4 regions of the Bacillus bruguierae genome follow, and region 2 is predicted to be linked to each of the others. Evidence: riboswitches for the same ligand, from Rfam matches in the RefSeq annotation. Region 2 holds a riboswitch; each other region holds the start of a gene.
The links. A riboswitch is a leader RNA that binds a small molecule or an ion and turns the genes downstream of it on or off. The one in region 2 is predicted to bind thiamine pyrophosphate.
Positions count from the first base shown of each region.

Region 1 (4,862 bases), on a different contig from region 2:
CATGCTGCACATTTCCCTTTTTTACTTCTCTTTACAAAGTTAATTAACGTATATCCTGCATATCCAAAAATGACAGCTCCAATTACGATATTGACTATCATTATGATACATCTCCTTTTAGAATCCGAGCATGGATCCAACTTGGTATATAACTAGTGTTAATACGTATGCAACAACAAGCGGATACACAACAGAGAAAATCGTCCACTTTACAGATCCTGTTTCGCGGCGAATAACCGCAACTGTTGCTAAACATGGTACGTATAATAAAATGAAGAACATAAACGCATATGCTGATAATGTTGTAAAATGCGTACCGATTACGTTTCCTAATACATCTTCTTTCACAGAATAAATAATTGCCATTGTAGAAACAACAACTTCTTTTGCTAAAAATCCTGTTAACAGAGATGCAGCTGCTTGCCATGTTCCAAAACCAAGCGGTGCAAGAATTGGAGCAAATAATCCGCCAATCATTGCTAAGAAACTATCACCCATATCTACACCGAACCCAGATGGCCCAGCATAGTTTAATAACCAAATCACAACAGAACCACCAAAGATAAATGTACCTGCCTTGCGTACAAATCCTTTTCCTTTTTCCCACGTACTGCGCCATAACGTTTTTGCTTGCGGCACACGGTAAGGTGGAAGTTCAATTACAAAAATAGACTTCTCTTCTTTTAAAACTGTAACAGACATAATTTTTGTAACAAGTAATGCAAGGATAATACCAATAAGATATAAAGAAAATACAACAATCGCTTGACTATGTGGGAAAAAGACCCCTGCAAATAATGCATATACAGGTAAACGGGCTGAACATGACATAAACGGTGTCACTAAAATCGTAAGCAGCCTCTCTTTTTCCTGTTCAATCGTTCTCGCTGCCATAACGCCTGGTACATTACAGCCAAAACCGATAATCATAGGAATAAACGCTTTTCCGTTTAGTCCAAAAAACTCCATAATACGATCCATTACAACGGCAATACGCGCCATATATCCGGAATCTTCTAGCAATGAAATGAAGAAGAACAATGCGAAAATTTGCGGAACGAATACTAATACCGCACCAACACCTGCAATGATTCCATCTGTAATGAGTGCTCGAATGAAATCAGACGCACCAATATTCGTAAGTCCTGCTGTTACCCAATCCGTAAATGGACCGCCGACAAATGCATCAAATTGATCAGATAAAGGTGTTCCAATCCACGAAAACGTAACCTGAAAAATTAAAAACATGATTCCTAAAAAGATCGGAAGTCCCAAAATTTTATGCGTAATTAATTTATCAATTCTTTCCGAAAAAGGAATGCTTCCTTCTTTTTCTTGACGAATCACACTTGTTTTCAGCTTTTCAATATACGCTGCACGTACTCCGTATATGTGCTGCTCTAGCGTAACATCTAATTCTGCTTCTAATGCAGAGCGAATTGCTACAAGTTCATTATATACATGCGACTTGGCGAGTTCTTTCTCTACCACTTCGTTATTTCCTAAAAATTGCAGCGCAAGCCACCTTGCATGCTCATCATTTTCCTGCTGCAATTTATCCATAACTCGCTGGATTCCTGTCTCTACCGCTTTACCGTATGAAAGAATAAACGGTTTCTGCTCCGCCTTATCGCTTTCATGAAGAGTAGCTAATAATTCCTCGCAACCTTTCCCACTTCTTGCTATAACAGGAATAACTGTTACACCTAATATTTCAGCTAACTTCTTGACATCAATCGTAATCCCGCGTTGTTTTGCCACATCAATCATATTTAAACCGATAGAAAGTGGTTTTCCAAACTCTAATAATTGCAATGTTAAATGCATATTACGTTCAAATTGAGAGGAGTCTACAATATTTAACATATGGTGAAATTCTTCTGTTAATAAAAATTGCGTAACAACCCCTTCATCACGGGATACAGGATTTAAATCGTATATACCTGGTAAGTCTATTAACATTCCTTGCTTACCTTTTAACTTACCAACCTTTTTTTCTACCGTTACTCCGCTCCAGTTTCCAACATATTCATAAGAACCGGTAAGCGCATTAAACAATGATGTTTTTCCCGTATTCGGATTTCCTAGTAAAGCAACCTTGTTCACGCTAATTCCACCTTTATCATTTTCGCATCACAATGACGAATAGAAATTAATTGCCCACGACATTCTAATGTACACGGACCATTAAACATTGCCTTTTGTTTTACACAAAGCTCACACCCTTCAGAAAATCCAAATGAAGCCAAGCGGCGTTTTAATAATGTATCAAGAGATTGTAAATCTTTTACACGTACTTTTTCATCTATACTCATATCAACTAAGTTCATAAATTATTCCCCCAAAAGATAACGATAATTATTATCAAAAAAATTATATCATGTTTTTTTTGGTAAAGACTATACAATTCTATGTGAATTTATTACTATTTTCGTACAATTCCAGCGTTTTTATGTTACGAAACAAAGTTATGTACAATTTGTTTGCCATTCTTTTCTAACTTCATTACAATGAAACTAACAATCTAAGAATCTCGTTGTCACAGGGGGAGCCGCGTTGCTGAGAGGGAACATTTTGTTCCGACCCTTTGAACCTGTTAGTTAATGCTAACGTAGGAATTGTGCAGACGTATATACATAAGTAGTGTTTTACAATTTGTATATCTTCATCCCCCTATGATCATGATTCTTCTTTTGTAACTTGGATGTAGGGGGATTTTCACATGCGTAACACAAATTTACAAGCAATGATAGAGGCAGCGATTCTCGCAGCATTTGCATTAGTCATCGACATTTTGCCGCTCTCTATTAAACTTCCAACAGGCGGTTCTATCTCATTTGCTATGATTCCAATTTTTATTATTGCTTACCGTTGGGGATTTAAAGCAAGTTTCTTAAGTGGTCTCGTTTGGGGATTATTACAAATTGTCGCAGCGGATGCATCTATTTTTACGCCGGTGCAAGCGTTTATTGAGTACTTCGTCGCCTTTGCTTTTATTGGTTTTGCCGGCTTATTTCATGCACCAATTCAACAAGCAATTGTCAATAAACAAAAAGCAAAAGCAATCATGTATGTCATTATCGCTGCGTTTATTGGCAGCCTAGCTCGTTATTTTTGGCACTTCATTGCCGGCTTTATTTTCTTTGGACAATATGCACCAAAAGGACAATCGGCTGTTTTATATTCCTTTATCTTTAACGGTATTACAATGATTGGTTCTTTCGCATTATGTGCGGCTTTACTTGTCGCTTTATTTACAACAGCACCGCGCTTATTTACGAAACGCGCTTAAGCCTAGAAAAAAGAGCAATACAAACTATCGATTTACCTTATAATGTTATTGTATTTTATAAAACCCTAATTAAATAAGAGGTATAAATTTGCATAATAAGCCCTGCTGATTTTAGCCTTTTTAAGTTAGATCGCTTAATAGGACAAAACAAGGTAAAGTAAATGGCACATTTACTTTACCTTGTTTAAATACCGATAGATAGTTGCTTCTGATGCTTTTAAATGCTTAGCTACTTCACTTACGCCGCCTTTAAGTAAAAATACCCCTTTATCATTAAGTTTTTTTATCACTTCCATTTTTTCATCAGGAGACATTCTCTCAGGCGGAACTTTGCATTCTAATAAAACTCCTGTAATAAGTGATGAAAGAAGACTATCCAGATTTTCTTCTAAGTTCTCAGAAAGGTCTAATTCAAGATTAGGATGAACCTTCTCTTCCTCTTCATTCATGCTAGTATTACTCATAATTATACCGTCTAACCAGTCTCTTGCTTTTATCATATTACTAATATCAATGTTTACACACAGCATTCCAATTATGCTGTCGTTTTCATCTTTAATAAAATAACTTGACGAACGAAACGTTTGATTATTTTTTGAGTTTCCTTTGTAATTGGAAATAAAATGTCTATCTATATATTTCTTTTCTTGTATAAACTTTAAAGCTAAATCTGTTAAATGGCCACCAACTTTTCTTCCACTAAGGTGTCCGTTCACAGCTTCTATTATAGATTCGTCTGGATTCGTAACATCATGCAAAACAACTTCACAATTTTCTCCAATTACTTCTGCAATGAAATGAACAAGAGGAATATACCGCTTTAACTTTTCTTTATTTCCCATTGATATCGCACCTCTTTTTAAGATAAGAAGAAAGTATAAAATTTCGTATCAACACTTTGCTTTCTTCCTTTTATAGTATACAACACAAAAAACATAACCTCCTATATCTATTAAAAAGACATAAAGAAAGCTGGCTTAAAAACTTTAACCATTACTATATTACTACACAATCCTTCCTTGAAGATAACAAGATGAATTATTCCCAATTTTTCTTTATTTTTCCTGTCTATAGTACAAATTTATCAATAAAAAATTATTATATCAATGATAATTTTTTATTATTTTTTAACTTTTTTTAAAATATGTATTGAAATAAGAAAAAGACCACGTTAAAATAAACTTGTGTTAAAAAATTATTATAATAAAAAAAAATTATTATCACAGGGGGTTTTTTAGATGAATGCGGTTATTTCTACTCAACATGCACCTGGTGCAATCGGTCCTTATTCACAAGCGATGAAAGCTGGTAATTTTATCTTTACTTCTGGACAACTGCCGATTGACCCTAAAACTGGAGAAATGCCTGAAACAATTAAAGAGCAAACAACACTATCATTAGAGAATGTAAAAGCCATCCTAGAAGAAGCAGGCAGCGATTTAAGTAAAGTTGTTAAAACAACCGTATTTTTAAAAGATATGAATCATTTTGCACAAATGAATGAAGTTTACACTACTTACTTTACAGAAAATTTCCCTGCTCGAAGTGCCATTCAAATCGCACGATTACC
Region 1 covers NZ_JBAWSX010000012.1:85,514-90,375, reverse strand. Annotated here, with positions in the region: gene WAZ07_RS18540 (FeoB-associated Cys-rich membrane protein) at 1-101, opposite strand, end outside; gene feoB (ferrous iron transport protein B) at 118-2,106, opposite strand; gene WAZ07_RS18530 (FeoA family protein) at 2,103-2,330, opposite strand; TPP riboswitch at 2,535-2,636, shown strand; gene thiT (energy-coupled thiamine transporter ThiT) at 2,723-3,292, shown strand; gene WAZ07_RS18520 (helix-turn-helix transcriptional regulator) at 3,463-4,134, opposite strand; gene WAZ07_RS18515 (RidA family protein) at 4,531-4,862, shown strand, end outside.
Region 1: linked by a shared signal. The riboswitch ahead of thiT (energy-coupled thiamine transporter ThiT) and the one ahead of thiC (phosphomethylpyrimidine synthase ThiC) in region 2 are both predicted to bind thiamine pyrophosphate.

Region 2 (4,862 bases):
TATACAATTACGTACATAGAAAATGCGAAAACTAACACATACCAAGGTGTTTTTTTAATCATATCAATCGGTGGGATGCGCAGTTTGTACCATCTCCAACCGAGTAAAATAATAGAGCCAATGACTGCTGTGATGGCGATGGAAAATTGAAAGTATGATGCGATAAACAAGCTGATACGAACGCATAGAACAAATAATAGAATTCTAAACATAAATCGTGTTCGCTTCCGATTTTCAGCTACCTCGGATCGTGGTTGCAAAGGATGAAAGGATTTTTTTACGAAATTTTCATCTAAATGTATCGGTAAGACCGGGAGTGTTTTTGGTAATTTTTTCTGATAGGTGAGGAATAATAGGGACGCCATAAAGAGGAGACCTAAAGTGGCAGGTACAAACATCATTGCTGTATGCATGTATAAATCCATATGAACAATTTTTAAGGCGATTAAATTTACAATATTGCTTACGCCAATCGGTACACTTGAGGCAGTAGCAATGAGCGCACCGCTTACTAAGTAAGGTGTTTTTTGATTATGTGTAAGTCGTAAATGGTGTAACAAAAGCAGTAAAATGGGAGTTGTAATTAAGATGCTACCATCGTTATTGAAGAATAATGTCATGAGAAAGCATAGAAGATTTGTATACCAAAACAGACGAATACCAGAGTTTTTTGCTTTTTTCGCAAGTTGAACGGCACACCAGTGAAAAAAGCCAAAACTCTCTAGTACGATTGCCATGACAATGGTAGCCATAATTGTTATGGCAGCGTCAATAATTTTTGAGCTAATATCACCTAAGTCGGTAAAAGAAACGGCACCGCTTAAAATGACAATCATTGCTCCAACTGTTGCTGGAATCGCTTCATTCATTCCTTTTGGTCGCGAAAAGATGATAAGCATAGTTACGAGAAAAGTGAGTATGGTTATAGTAGATTGTAGGTTTAGCAACTCTTTCACCCCCGTTCTTAAAGCGAAATGTCCGTACAAGACGTATGTCCTACACCAACTTATATTATATATGTATGAAGTGTGGATTCGGCTTGTACTAAGTGAAATAACTATTTTTTGAGTGAAAAAGAAAAAATGTAAATACCTTTGCATTTGTTAGACAATGATGTATGATAGGAGCGTAGTAAAAATTTAATCAGTGATAAACTAGGGGTGCCCAAGAGAGCTGGGCTGAGAGAGAAGCGTGTTGAAGCTTCTTAACCCTTTGGACCTGATCTGGTTCGTACCAGCGGAGGGAAGTTGTCGGCTTTACATAACAATGTCTTATGTTGCCAGGTCCTATTCTTTATTATGGGCCTGGCTTTTTTATTTGGGCATTGCTAGCCGCTAGTTCTCGTCCTTGTCGTAAGAAAGGTGGAGCCGACTGTTTAGACCCGTCGGCTAAGGTTCTTTCGCACAGAAAGCGCTTTTTGTTTTCTCGTGCGGAAGGTTCTTAGACGGAAGGGGTTAGGAGGCGAAACTGGATCTAAAGAAAAGCGAAGACACAGGGGAGGAAAAAATGATGAAACAATCTGTTTCAGCTGAGCAAATTGAGTTGAAGTCAAGTTTACCAGGAAGCAAGAAAGTATATGTAGAAGGTACGCGTGAAGGCATGAAAGTACCAATGCGTGAGATTGCACAAAGCGATACAAATGGTGTGCCAAACCCGGCTATTCGTGTATATGATACGAGCGGTCCTTATACAGATCCGAATTACAAAGTGGAGTTAGAAAAGGGATTGCAGGCGCCGCGCCGCTCATGGATTGTGGAACGAGGAGATGTAGAGGAGTATGAAGGTCGTGAAGTGAAGCCGGAAGATGATGGGGTGAAAGCAGCGTCTACACATACGCCTGTATTCCCGCAAATGGGACGGAAGCCACTCCGTGCAAAAGACGGGGCAAATGTTACGCAAATGCATTATGCGCGTAAAGGGATCATCACACCGGAGATGGAATATGTAGCAATTCGCGAAGGTATGGAGCCGGAGTTTGTGCGGAAGGAAATCGCTGAAGGCCGCGCTATTTTACCAGCAAATATTAATCACCCAGAAGCAGAACCAATGATTATTGGCCGTAACTTCCATGTGAAAGTAAATGCGAATATTGGGAACTCAGCTGTTTCATCATCTATCGCTGAAGAAGTTGAGAAGATGACGTGGGCAACGCGCTGGGGTGCTGATACAATTATGGACCTTTCTACCGGGAAAAATATTCATACGACGCGTGAATGGATTATACGAAATGCTCCTGTACCAGTTGGAACAGTGCCAATTTATCAAGCGCTTGAAAAGGTAAACGGAATTGCCGAAGATTTAACGTGGGAAGTATACCGTGATACGCTAATTGAACAAGCAGAGCAAGGAGTAGACTACTTTACAATTCATGCTGGTGTACTGCTTCGTTACATTCCGCTTACAGCAAAGCGTGTAACAGGAATTGTATCACGCGGCGGTTCGATTATGGCGCAGTGGTGTTTATACCATCATCAAGAAAACTTTTTATATACACACTTTGAAGAAATTTGTGAAATTATGAAGAAGTATGATGTTTCCTTCTCTTTAGGAGATGGATTGCGCCCTGGTTCAATTGCGGATGCAAACGACGAAGCTCAATTTTCTGAGCTTGAAACATTAGGGGAACTTACGAAAATTGCTTGGAAGCATGATGTTCAGGTGATGATTGAAGGGCCAGGACATGTACCGATGCATTTAATTAAAGAGAATATGGATAAAGAACTCGACATTTGTCACGGTGCACCGTTTTATACGCTTGGACCGTTAACGACAGACATTGCACCTGGTTATGATCATATTACTTCGGCAATTGGTGCAGCGATGATTGGCTGGTTCGGTACAGCCATGCTTTGCTATGTAACACCGAAAGAACATCTTGGCCTGCCAAACAAAGATGATGTTCGTGAAGGTGTTATTACGTATAAAATTGCCGCGCATGCTGCTGACCTTGCAAAAGGTCATAAAACAGCACATCAGCGCGATGACGCTCTTTCAAAAGCGCGCTTTGAATTCCGTTGGCGTGATCAATTTAATTTATCATTAGACCCTGAGCGTGCAATGGAATACCATGATGAAACATTGCCAGCAGAAGGAGCAAAGACAGCGCATTTCTGCTCTATGTGTGGTCCAAAGTTTTGCAGTATGAGAATTTCGCATGATATTCGTGAGTATACGAAGGAGAATGATTTAGAAACAACAGAAGCAATTGAGAAAGGTATGAAAGAAAAAGCAGAAGAGTTTAAAGAAGCAGGTAGTCAGTTATATAGATGAGTAGAAAGACTGAAATGAAAAACCTGAAGTATATAAATGCAAATTGAAAAACCGACATAAAGATCCCTTTTTTAGGGGTGGGCGAGAGCGTCTGGCTATGCATAGAAGCGGTCAGTGCCTTATTCTGCCCCGTGCGATATAAAACAAAGGTAGAAGGCAAGTGGAGAGCCTGCTTTGTTTTGTGTGCTAGGGTTTTAAATAGATTTATGTAGAAAGTGCCTTTCTGAACACCTTTTCAATCTATGATCACGTGTACCTAACCTAATATAGATAATCATCCCCCTGCTGAGCGAGAGCAGGGGGATTTTGTTTCGTTTGATAAGTTAACGAGCAAAGACGAGCTGTACCCAGTAGAATAAGAGAAAGAGGGTTACGATTGTGGTGAGTGGAATGACAATTAAGGAGACGTTCAAGTAATCTTTCCATTTTATTTTAATTTTATTTTGCTTTAGGATATGCATCCAAATAAGAGATGCAAGTGTACCGATTGGTAATAACAATGATCCTATGTCGCTACCAATGATGTTTGCAAGGTAGATTGTTTTGAGGGTAATAGGATCTAATCCCATTTTTGTTAAGGTAATGGTTCCAATCATTAGGGCAGGATGGTTGTTAAAAATGTTTGATAGAATTGAAACGAGTCCGCCCATGATAAAACTTGCGTATAATAAACTTTGATTCACAATCGGTTCGCATACTTGCACAAGCCAAGTTGTTAATCCAGCGTTATGGAGTCCGTAAATAATAACGTACATGGAAAAAGCAAAAACGAGAATGTGCCACGGTGTCTTTTTTAATATATCGACTGGATTTGTTCGTAAATAATACCATCTCCATAGGAGCAGAACGAGAGAGCCGATTACGGCAACAATTTCAATCGGAACTGCAAAGAATGAGGCAACGAAAAGGAGACAGCGCATAAGAAAGACAAACAGTAACACTTTTAACATAAATTTGGAGCGTTTGCTTTTTGTATCAATAGAATCTGTCCCTTTTAATGGGTGAAACTGTTTTGTGAAAAAGACTTCTTCAATGTCATAAGCGGATGTTGGTAGTTTTTTTGGTAATTTCTTTTTCACAACCATATACATGAGCCATGACATAAAGAGGAGCCCTAACGTTGCAGGTACAAACATCATCGCTGTGTGCATATAGAGTGTCATATGAACGATATTTAGTGCAATTAAATTTACAATATTACTAACGCCAATTGGAGCACTAGAAGCAGTTGCAATTAATGCGCCGCTTAATAAATATGGAATTTGTTGATGTGGTTTTAATTGGAGGTTTTTCAGAAGCAAAATTAAAATTGGTGTTGTTATTAAAATACTACCATCGTTATTAAACAACAATGTCATGAGAAAACAGAGTAATTGAATGTACCAATATAGACGACGCCCGGAGCCTTTTGCTAAGTTTGCGAGCCTGGCCGCTGCCCAGTGGAAGAAACCAAAACTTTCTAATATAACAGCCATAACAATTGTGGCCAGAATGGTAATAGAGGCGCCGCCAATTTTACCAATGATATCTGCAATGTCACTGCGTGATACGAGCCCGGTAATAATGATAATCCCCGCTCCAACTGCAGCTGG
Region 2 covers NZ_JBAWSX010000003.1:185,633-190,494, forward strand. Annotated here, with positions in the region: gene WAZ07_RS07575 (arsenic transporter) at 1-947, opposite strand, end outside; TPP riboswitch at 1,147-1,262, shown strand; gene thiC (phosphomethylpyrimidine synthase ThiC) at 1,510-3,270, shown strand; gene WAZ07_RS07585 (arsenic transporter) at 3,594-4,862, opposite strand, start outside.

Region 3 (4,862 bases), on a different contig from region 2:
GATCGTCTTAATCCGTTGAAGACAACTCATGTTGATGATTATTTGTTTGTTATAAAAGAGATGATGGAACATATGTCGTTGGAATTTATAACAAAATATGAGCACTTTATTGGGCAATTATTATCATACATTCCATTTTTTGAAATGATTCAAGTTCCACAGCAAATGTATTATTGTGAAGAACTTATGCATATATGTAAAGGAATCGATTATAAAGAGGAACTACTACGCAATTATATATTTATACAATTACCAAATTGTTTTCCTTCCTTTATTAAGCAATTTTTAAAGAATAAGCGCTATGCATCAATACATGATATTTTATTTTATTGGTGTAGCGACGAACAACGTATGAATTTAGAACATAAATATAATTTAAGTTTTATTTATGAGCAGTATGCATGCGGGTAAAATAGAAAAGTAGTTTTATGTTAGATTTTTAATTTGTATTTATATATATTCGTTTGAATTTTTTGAAATATAAATCACTGCTATGTAGAATATGACATGACTGCTACTTGCTTCTCCTTTTGTTTTAAACTTTGCATGAGGTGAGAGCAAATCGTTCGTATGCGCGGCCAGATGCTCTCGTGCCCCAAAAAAGAAAGAGTTATGCTTTTTTTAAACTTGTATATATAGAACATAAATAAGGATTCCACATCATGTGGAATCCTTATTTAATAGTAAAGAAAAAAGAAATCAATCCCAAAGAATCGTGGCATTATTTTCCCACTTTCCATGTTTCTTCATGTTGTTGTTGTTTACGATGTTTTGGAACATATATATACTGAGATACTATCAGAAGAATAGTCATAAAAAATACTGGAAACATTGCGGAGACATGTAAGCCATTAAAAATGATGCTTGTTAATAAAGAACTTATAATGAATAGTGCGGTATATATGTGTGAAATATGTCGCTTTAGTCGAATTTTGAATGTTTCCATCATCACTTCACAAGCAACAAACGCAATAATAATGCTTAAAAATACAATGTTTGTGTTATAAATTAATAAGCAATAAACTAAACCGAAAAATGCGAAACACTCAATAATTAATGCAATATTACGTGCCATTATGCGTTACCTAACTAAGAAAGGAAGTGGATTTACAGCATTTGTTTTTTCAAAATTCCATTCCCCGTTATGTAATTCAAAATGTAAGTGTTGTCCATGCGAATGTCCTGTATTTCCCATATAACCGAGCAATTGGCTTGTTACCACTGTATCTCCTGCTTTGACAGCTCGACTTTTCATGTGAGCATATACAGTTGTGTATAAATTCCCGTTTATACGATGAGCAACAAATACAACATTTCCATAGCTTGTAGAATAATATGATTTAACAACAGTTCCAGGTGCTGCAGCTTGGATTGGAACATTTCCTGTTGCTGCAATATCTACGCCATAGTGCATTTCTCCCCAGCGTATATCAAATTCCGAGCTGATTTTTCCTTGAGCAGGATATTTAAATACAGCTGGAATAGATGGTGTAGCTTTCTGTTTTGGTTGCTGCTGTTGTTGTCTTTGTGTTATACAATGCTGTGCGACATAGCCATATCCTGATCCGTAGCGAATTTTATACCATGTTCCCATATTTTCAACGACTTGTATTTGTGTCCCATTGGTTAAAGAACCGATAATAGCTGTATTTGTTCCTGCTCCGCTACGTACTTTTAATGTCGGAGTGGCAACATAGTAAGAACTTCCACCTTGCACAGTAATTCCTTTAACTAATGGCTGATCGGCGTTAGATAAAAATTCTTTCTTTACATAGCCGCTTGTTCCATTTTGTATAACTTTATACCATCCCTCTTGTTCTTCTTGAACAGTAACAAATTTTCCATTTGGTAATACAGTAACAATTTCAGATTGTGTATTTGGTTCAGAGCGAACGTTTACTGCATCCGCATTTACGATATATTGATTTCCACTATCGTGTGGTTTTGTTAAAGAAATTGCTTCTTTTTTTACATAGCCAGTTTTATTGTGAACGTGAACTTTATACCATTCATTTGTTGTTTCAAGAATTGTAATGGGAGTGCCACGCGTAATGCTGTCAATAACATAATCTGTCCCATTAGGACTATTGTACATTTGTAATGTTTTCGTTTTTACATAACCAATTTTTGTTTTTGATGTTTGCTCTGCTGTTACGGTATGTATATTAGATTCTGCTATAGAGGGGAGCATAGAAGCAACTGCTACAGTAGTTGCTGTTATTGTTGCGACTTTTAAATTCATATATTCATAGACCTCCTTATGTAATCAATTATTATGATTAAAATCATAATGTAAAGATATTGAGTTTGTAATATATTCGTTGATTAAAAACAAATGAATGCTTTTTCTCTATATATACAAGTTAAAAAATTGACATAAACACTCCTTTCTTTTTAGGGAGAGCATTTGGCCGTGCATAGAAACGGTCAGGGCCTTTTCCTACTACACGCAAGGTAGAAGACAAAAGGATAAAGCAAGTAGCGGTCATGTTATATTCTGCATAGTAGCGACTTATATGTCGGAAAATTTAAATGGATATAGATTATAAAGCTATATAATAAAAGGATAGCAGATTTATAGCTGTTATGGAAATAGATAGAAGAAATTCGTTTTTTTCTGAACTTACAATATGTTTTTATAATGTTTTATTTTGTTTAAACGATTAGTGTTTCACTTTATCCCACATTAACGGGCAGTAAGATCCCCACCTCAAGATTCAGAGAGAAACAAAGAAGATAGGTGGGGGATGAAGAAAACCCCCACTGACGGAAGTTTCACTTCATAAATGAAAAGAGTTGCCGATGAGATATGGCGATGGTATACTGACTATGTTAAATGAATATAATGCTAGGGGAGCTAGTGTTGCTAGCTGAGAGTAAGACCTATAGTCTTTGACCCTTGAACCTGATCTAGATGATGCTAGCGTAGGGAAGCAACTTGGACGATATAAATAACGTCCCCGTTTCTTTATGCATAGAAACGGGGATTTTTTATTGAAAATTTTATAGAACACCACTAGGGGTGCTTAAAAGCTGAGAGAGGTAAAAACCTTAACCCTTATGACCTGATCTAGGTGATGCTAGCGTAGGGAAGTGGAAACAACAAATGAGGTTTTCTTTTGTTTGCTGTGGCCACTTCTTATATAGAAGTGGTTTTTTATTTGGGAATATATATACAGGAAGGGGAAACTGAGATGACATTTTGTGAAAGACTATTTGAAAAAGTGCAACCTGTTTGGGAAAAAAGTCATAATCATCCATTTGTAACAGGTATGGGAGATGGAACGTTAGAGAAAGATAGATTTCAACATTATATTGTTCAAGATTATTTGTATTTGTTAGATTATGCAAAGTTATATGCAATCGGTGTTGTAAAAGCAACAAATCCAAAAGTGATGGCGAAGTTTGCTAAACAAATTGATGGCATTTTAAATGGGGAAATGACGATTCATAAACAATATGCAAAACGTTTAGGAATTTCTGTTGAAGACATGGAATTAGCAAAGCCGTCTGCTATGAATCTAGCATATACAAACTATATGATGTCCGTCTCACAAAACGGTACACTTGCTGAGTTAATTGCAGCATTGCTTCCATGTATGTGGAGTTATTGGGAGATTGGAAAGCGTTTGAATGCTATTTCAGGAGCACGTGATCATGAATTTTTTGGCGAGTGGATTCGAGGATACAGCTCTGAAGAATATGGGGATCTTTGTATATGGTTAATTGATTTATTTAATGAAATTACAATTGGGAAAACAGAAGAAGAACTAAATCGTTTAGAAGAAATCTTCTTATATTCCAGTCGGTTTGAATACTTATTTTGGGATATGGCATATCGTAAGGAGATGTGGGGTTTTGAGGAGCAAGAACATACTACAATTTCGTAACGTTTCTTTTCGACAAACGAATTGTTTGAAAACATTTTAAAGTAGGCGAATGGATATGAAAGCTGAGCTTCACGTTATATCAAATGGTCGTATGTCATTTGAAGAGTTAGCACATATAGCAACTGATATTGAAAGTGAAATAGATTATTTGCACATTCGTGAGCGAGAGAAAAGTACGAAAGAGTTATATGAAGGTGTGGAAAAGCTCTTATATAAGGGATTTCCTTCTTCTAAACTTGTCATCAATGATCGGATTGATATTGCAATTTTATTCAATATTAGACGTGTCCAACTTGGACATCGCAGCGTGGATGTAAAGCTTGTTAAAGAAAAATTTTCTTATTTACATGTTGGTTACTCCGTGCATTCATTTGAAGAAGCTGTATCTGCTTTTCAAAGTGGTGCAGATTCTCTTCTGTATGGGCATTTGTTTCAAACAAACTCCAAAAAGGGAGTTCCGCCAAGAGGATTAGCAGGGATTACGGAAATGGCAAACCGTTTAACAATTCCAATTACCGCTATTGGAGGGATTACTCCTAATCATACAGCAGAGGTACTCGGCACTGGGGCTACTGGCATTGCAATTATGTCCGGAATTTTAAGTGCCGTAAAACCGAATGAACAGGCAAAGTTATATAAGGAAACGATACGAAAGTGGGCGAGAAATCATGAAAAAAATATATGATGTTGCCATCGTTGGCGGCGGTGTAATCGGAAGTTCGGTTGCACATTTCCTTGCTGAAAGAGGTTATAAAGTTGCCATCATTGAAAAACAAAAGATTGCTTCTGAAGCCTCTAAAGCAGCAGCCGGATTATTAGGTGTACAGGCGGAATGGGATGAATACGATCCGCTGTTTGAGTTAGGCAGGAAAAGCCGCGCGATGTTTCCAAAACTTGCAAGTCTATTACGTGATAAAACCGGAATTGATATTGGATATGAAGAAAAAGGAATTTACCGCATCGCTCAAAATG
Region 3 covers NZ_JBAWSX010000027.1:4,305-9,166, forward strand. Annotated here, with positions in the region: gene WAZ07_RS25050 (DUF3965 domain-containing protein) at 1-411, shown strand, start outside; gene WAZ07_RS25055 (hypothetical protein) at 722-1,075, opposite strand; gene WAZ07_RS25060 (SH3 domain-containing protein) at 1,082-2,242, opposite strand; TPP riboswitch at 2,841-2,949, shown strand; TPP riboswitch at 3,009-3,109, shown strand; gene tenA (thiaminase II) at 3,195-3,890, shown strand; gene tenI (thiazole tautomerase TenI) at 3,946-4,575, shown strand; gene thiO (glycine oxidase ThiO) at 4,559-4,862, shown strand, end outside.
Region 3: linked by a shared signal. The riboswitch ahead of tenA (thiaminase II) and the one ahead of thiC (phosphomethylpyrimidine synthase ThiC) in region 2 are both predicted to bind thiamine pyrophosphate.

Region 4 (4,862 bases), on a different contig from region 2:
CGCTTCGTCTAAGTCATGCGTAACCATAATGATTGTTTGTTTCCCTTTTTGCCATGATTCTAGTAACCAGCTATGCACTTCCATTTTTGTAAATGCATCTAATTTTCCAAAGGGTTCATCAAGCAGCATAATCGGTTTATCACATAAATACGTACGTAAAAAGCTAACACGCTGCCGCATTCCACCTGATAAAGCATCTGGGTAATGGTCTGCATATTCATCAAGTCCAAATTGCCTTAGCGCTTCCATCCCAATTTCTAATCGTTTTCTTTTGGATTGCCCTTCAATTTCTAAAGGTAATACAATATTATGAAGAGCAGACCGCCATGGAAGCAGAAGATCTTGCTGCGGCATGTAGCTAACAATATTACGATTCATAACAGATTCGTTTTCGTAAAGCACATCTCCATCATTTGCTTGTTCAATCCCAGCAACAATGTTTAATAACGTACTTTTTCCGCAACCACTTGGTCCAACGAAAGAGACAAATTCACCCTCTTGAACCAAGACGTTCATATGCTCTAGTACTGTTTTCCCATCAAATGTTTTTTTAACGTCTTTTACTTGTAGTCCGTTCATTTTTCGCTCGGAAGGAATTCGTTCGTAAAGGCCGCTTTCACATCAATTTTCTTTTTAATGACCTTATTGTCATATAAGAAATTCATATAATTCGTCCATACCTCTTCCTTCTGTACTCCCCACGCTTTCGCATCATCTTGGTATTTCGTGCTTAACCATTTTTGACTTTCTTGTACTAACTCTTTATTAATGTCCGGTACATTTTTAATTAAAATATCCGCTGATGCTTGCGGCTCCTTAATTGCAAAGTTATAGCCATCTGTTGTTGCTTTCATAAACTTCTTCACAAAATCTTTATCTTGTTTTGCATGTTTTTCACTAGTAATAATAACAGGGCTATAATAATCTAACGCTGGATCTAAATCTTTTAGCATAATCGTGTTTAGCTCAATGCCTTTTCTCTTCGCTTCAATACCATCCCAGCCATAATAAATCCACTCAAAATCAGCATCACGGCCAATAGATTTAAAGAAATCTGTTTGTCCAAGTACAACCTTTTGCACTTTATTATAGTCTGCTTGATGCTTATCCATAATTGTTTTTAAAGTAGCTTCTTCAGCCGGTGCTCCCCAACCGCCATATCGTTTTCCTTCAAATGCTTTTGGAGATGTGATGTTATCCTTTTTTAAAGATGCAAATGCAGATGTATTATGTTGAATAACCGCACCAATTGATACAACTGGAATATCTTCAACCCTTGCTGTTGTTACGTTCTCTTGATAACTTACACCAAAATCAGCTTTTCCTGATGCAACCATTTGTTCAGCAGACGTATTTTCACCTGGCTGAATAATCTCTACATCTAACCCTTGTTTTTTATAGTAATCTTTCGTCTTTGCTACATATAAGCCAGTATGGTTTGTATTTGGAAACCAATCCAATACTACGGTTACTTTCTTCTCTTTACTCTCTTCTTTCTTCCCTGCTGAGCAGCCTGCAAATGTAAATAATAAAGAAGCTGCTAATAACGCTTTTAACCCTTTTTTCATTTCTCTCCATCCTTTCTGTAAACCCACGGTGCTGTTAGTCTTGCCATAAATTCAACAATAAAATACAAGAGTAGTGTCACACAGGCAATAACAGCAGCGATTCCAAACACACGAGCTGTTAAAAAAGATTTCGTCGCTCTTGTCAGCATAACGCCTAAACCTTCACTTGCCCCAAGCCATTCTCCAATAATAGCCCCCATTACGCTATATGTAACGGCAATTTTTAATCCTGAAAAAAAATATGGCAGTACTGCTGGAAACTTCACTTTTTGATAGACTTGCCACTTGCTTGCCCGCATTGTTTGCAGCAGCTTTAACATCGCTTTGTCTACCGTTTGAAAGCCTTCTAAAATACTAAGTGTAATCGGAAAGAAGCATATGAGAATCACAACCATTACTTTTGGCAGCATTCCGTAGCCAAACCAAATGATAAATAAAGGTGCTAGTACAACAATCGGAACTGTTTGTGAAATCACTAGTAACGGATTCATTAACACACGGAATAACGGAATCACATCCATAATAATTGCAATGCTCGTTCCAAGTATAATTGCAAAAAATAATCCTATGAACACTTCTTGCAAAGTCTGCATCGTATTTGGAAGTAACAAATCTTTCATTTCGATAAGTTCATGTACAATTGCAGAAGGCTTTGGCAAAATCCACGGTTCAATATGGAATATGGAAACAGCTCCTTCCCATATTGCGATGAGAAGGAACAGCCATATTGTTGTAATCGCTATGTTAGATCGCTTCTGTTTTTTCATATTCTTCACGATACTTCCACACTTTTTCATCAATCGTTACGCCTGTACTTGGACGATAGTGGATTTTAATAGAAGTAATTACTTCTTCTGCTCCATCATCTATGCAAGCTTGCTGCGCACGTTTAATAATGGCAAGAAGCTCGTCTAATTCTCCTTCCATCGTCGTTTCCATTGCCCCAACCTCATAGCGTACTCCAGATTTCTGAACAACTTCAATCGCTTTATCTACAACTGCATATACATCTTTATGCTTCGCTTGTGGTACAACTGAAAATGAAACTGTAACTTGCTGTGACACAATAAATTCCTCCTTAAATTTCGTATAAAAAGAAAAGGCTTTCCTGCCAAAAGCAGGAAAGCCTTATATACAAGTTATCATAGAATAACAATTGCTACGATTCTTGATACAACTCCCTACGCTGGCATTATCCAGATCAGGTTAAGGGTCGATGTCTTGTTACATCCTCTCAGCCATACCGGCTCCCCTGTTTCAATTCGTCTTCATTGTAGCACGGATTATTTTTATGAACAAACAAATTTATTTTTTCTTCTCAAAAATACTATCCTCAAGTTACTCTTCATGCATTTTGTACTCAACAATTGATGTAGAGAGGTGGAATTTGTATGTAGATGGATATGTTAATATCTCTTAATTTTGCATGAAAAGAAGTATCTATTCAGTTATTACTTCTCAGCTGGACTTCCAGTTATGATGATTACACTAGCTCTTGCAATTGATCAGCATCACACTACTATCCCATTTGTTGCTAGTAGTAGTATTCTTACTATTATTATCTTTACACATAAAAAAGAGATCAATGTCATAAAAAACATTGGCCTAACCAATCCTATCAGTCCGGTAACTGGCTAGCCTAGTCTCATTCGTCCTTAGCCCCTACAGCTTTGTGTCCTTATGTTTCCATAAGTTTGTCTTTCTCGATGAACGATATGAGAGTTTTATGAAAATTACACAATTCTCTGTCCACAGATTACAACCTCCAAATCAAATTAACCATTTATCCGTACATATAAATATAATATTCCAAAATAACCCTTTTGTAACATAATTTTAACAACTAGAGTAAATCATGTTTTTGATGTGTTATATAATGAAAAAAAAGCGATTTTTAGAGATTTATTATATATATCCATTTTAATTTTTCGACATAGAAGTCGCTGCTATGCAGAATACAATATGATTGCTACTTGGTTTCTATGCGCGGTTAGATGCTCTCGTTCCCTCCTAAAAAGAAAGTTTTTTTATGTCGGGTTCTTAACTTGTATATATATCACTCTACTTTCGAATCATTAAACAAGTTAAATTATTTGATAATAACAATTAATTATTATCTCGGAGGTGCTATACTATGTTCTGGCTACAGTTTATCATCTTATTACTCTGTATTTTCATCGGCGCACGCCTTGGAGGTGTTGGCCTTGGCGTAATGGGAGGCGTTGGGATGACAATCTTTGTCTTCTTCTTCCACTTACAACCAACCTCTCCCCCAATCGATGTTATGCTTATGATTTTAGCAGTTATTACAGCCGCTGGAGCCTTGCAGGCTGCTGGGGGGATGGACTATCTTGTTCATATTGCAGAAAAAGCGCTCCGCAAAAACCCGAAACGTATTACGTTCTTCGCCCCAATCGTCACTTATTTATTTACGCTTTGTGCAGGAACAGGACACGTTGCCTATTCAGTTCTTCCTGTCATTGCTGAAGTATCGCGTGAATCAGGAATTCGACCAGAGCGTCCAATGTCAATTGCTGTTATTGCATCGCAGCAAGCGATTACGGCAAGTCCAATTTCAGCAGCAACCGTTGCACTTCTCGCTATGCTTGCTGACTATAAGATTACATTATTAGATATTTTAAAAATTAGTATTCCATCTACCTTTATCGCTTGTATGTTAGCTGCTTTCGTCGTAAGCAAAATGGGGAAAGAGCTAAACGAAGATGAAGAATACTTAAAACGATTACAAGAAGGCATGATTCCAAAACTAGAAGAAAAGAAAGAGTTTACTGTCCCGAAAGGTGCAAAACTGTCTGTTATCCTCTTTTTACTTGCAACGGTTCTAGTTGTTCTTCTTGGGTCTTTTGAAGCGTTACGTCCTAGTTGGATGATAGACGGAAAACTTGTACGTCTTTCTATGCCAAACACCATTGAAATGGTTATGCTAACAATTGCAGCACTTATTATTATTTTTTGTAAACCAAATGTAGAAAGCATCGTGTCTGGTAACGTCTTTAAAGCAGGAGCAACAGCAGTTGTTGCGATTTTCGGTATCGCATGGATGGGGGATACGTTCTTTAATGGTAACTTACAAATGATTCAAGGTTCTATTCAAGACCTCGTAACAAGTGCACCATGGTTATTTGCAATTGCACTATTCGTGCTATCAATCTTGTTATATAGCCAAGCTGCAACGGTACGTGCGTTAATACCACTTGGATTAACACTTGGCATTTCACCTGCACTATTAATTGCGATGTTCCCAGCTGTAAACGGATATTTCTTTATTCCAAA
Region 4 covers NZ_JBAWSX010000007.1:113,381-118,242, forward strand. Annotated here, with positions in the region: gene WAZ07_RS13615 (ABC transporter ATP-binding protein) at 1-579, opposite strand, end outside; gene WAZ07_RS13620 (ABC transporter substrate-binding protein) at 576-1,568, opposite strand; gene WAZ07_RS13625 (ABC transporter permease) at 1,565-2,365, opposite strand; gene WAZ07_RS13630 (MTH1187 family thiamine-binding protein) at 2,313-2,633, opposite strand; TPP riboswitch at 2,730-2,832, opposite strand; cyclic di-GMP riboswitch class I at 3,191-3,277, opposite strand; gene WAZ07_RS13635 (anaerobic C4-dicarboxylate transporter) at 3,703-4,862, shown strand, end outside.
Region 4: linked by a shared signal. The riboswitch ahead of WAZ07_RS13630 (MTH1187 family thiamine-binding protein) and the one ahead of thiC (phosphomethylpyrimidine synthase ThiC) in region 2 are both predicted to bind thiamine pyrophosphate.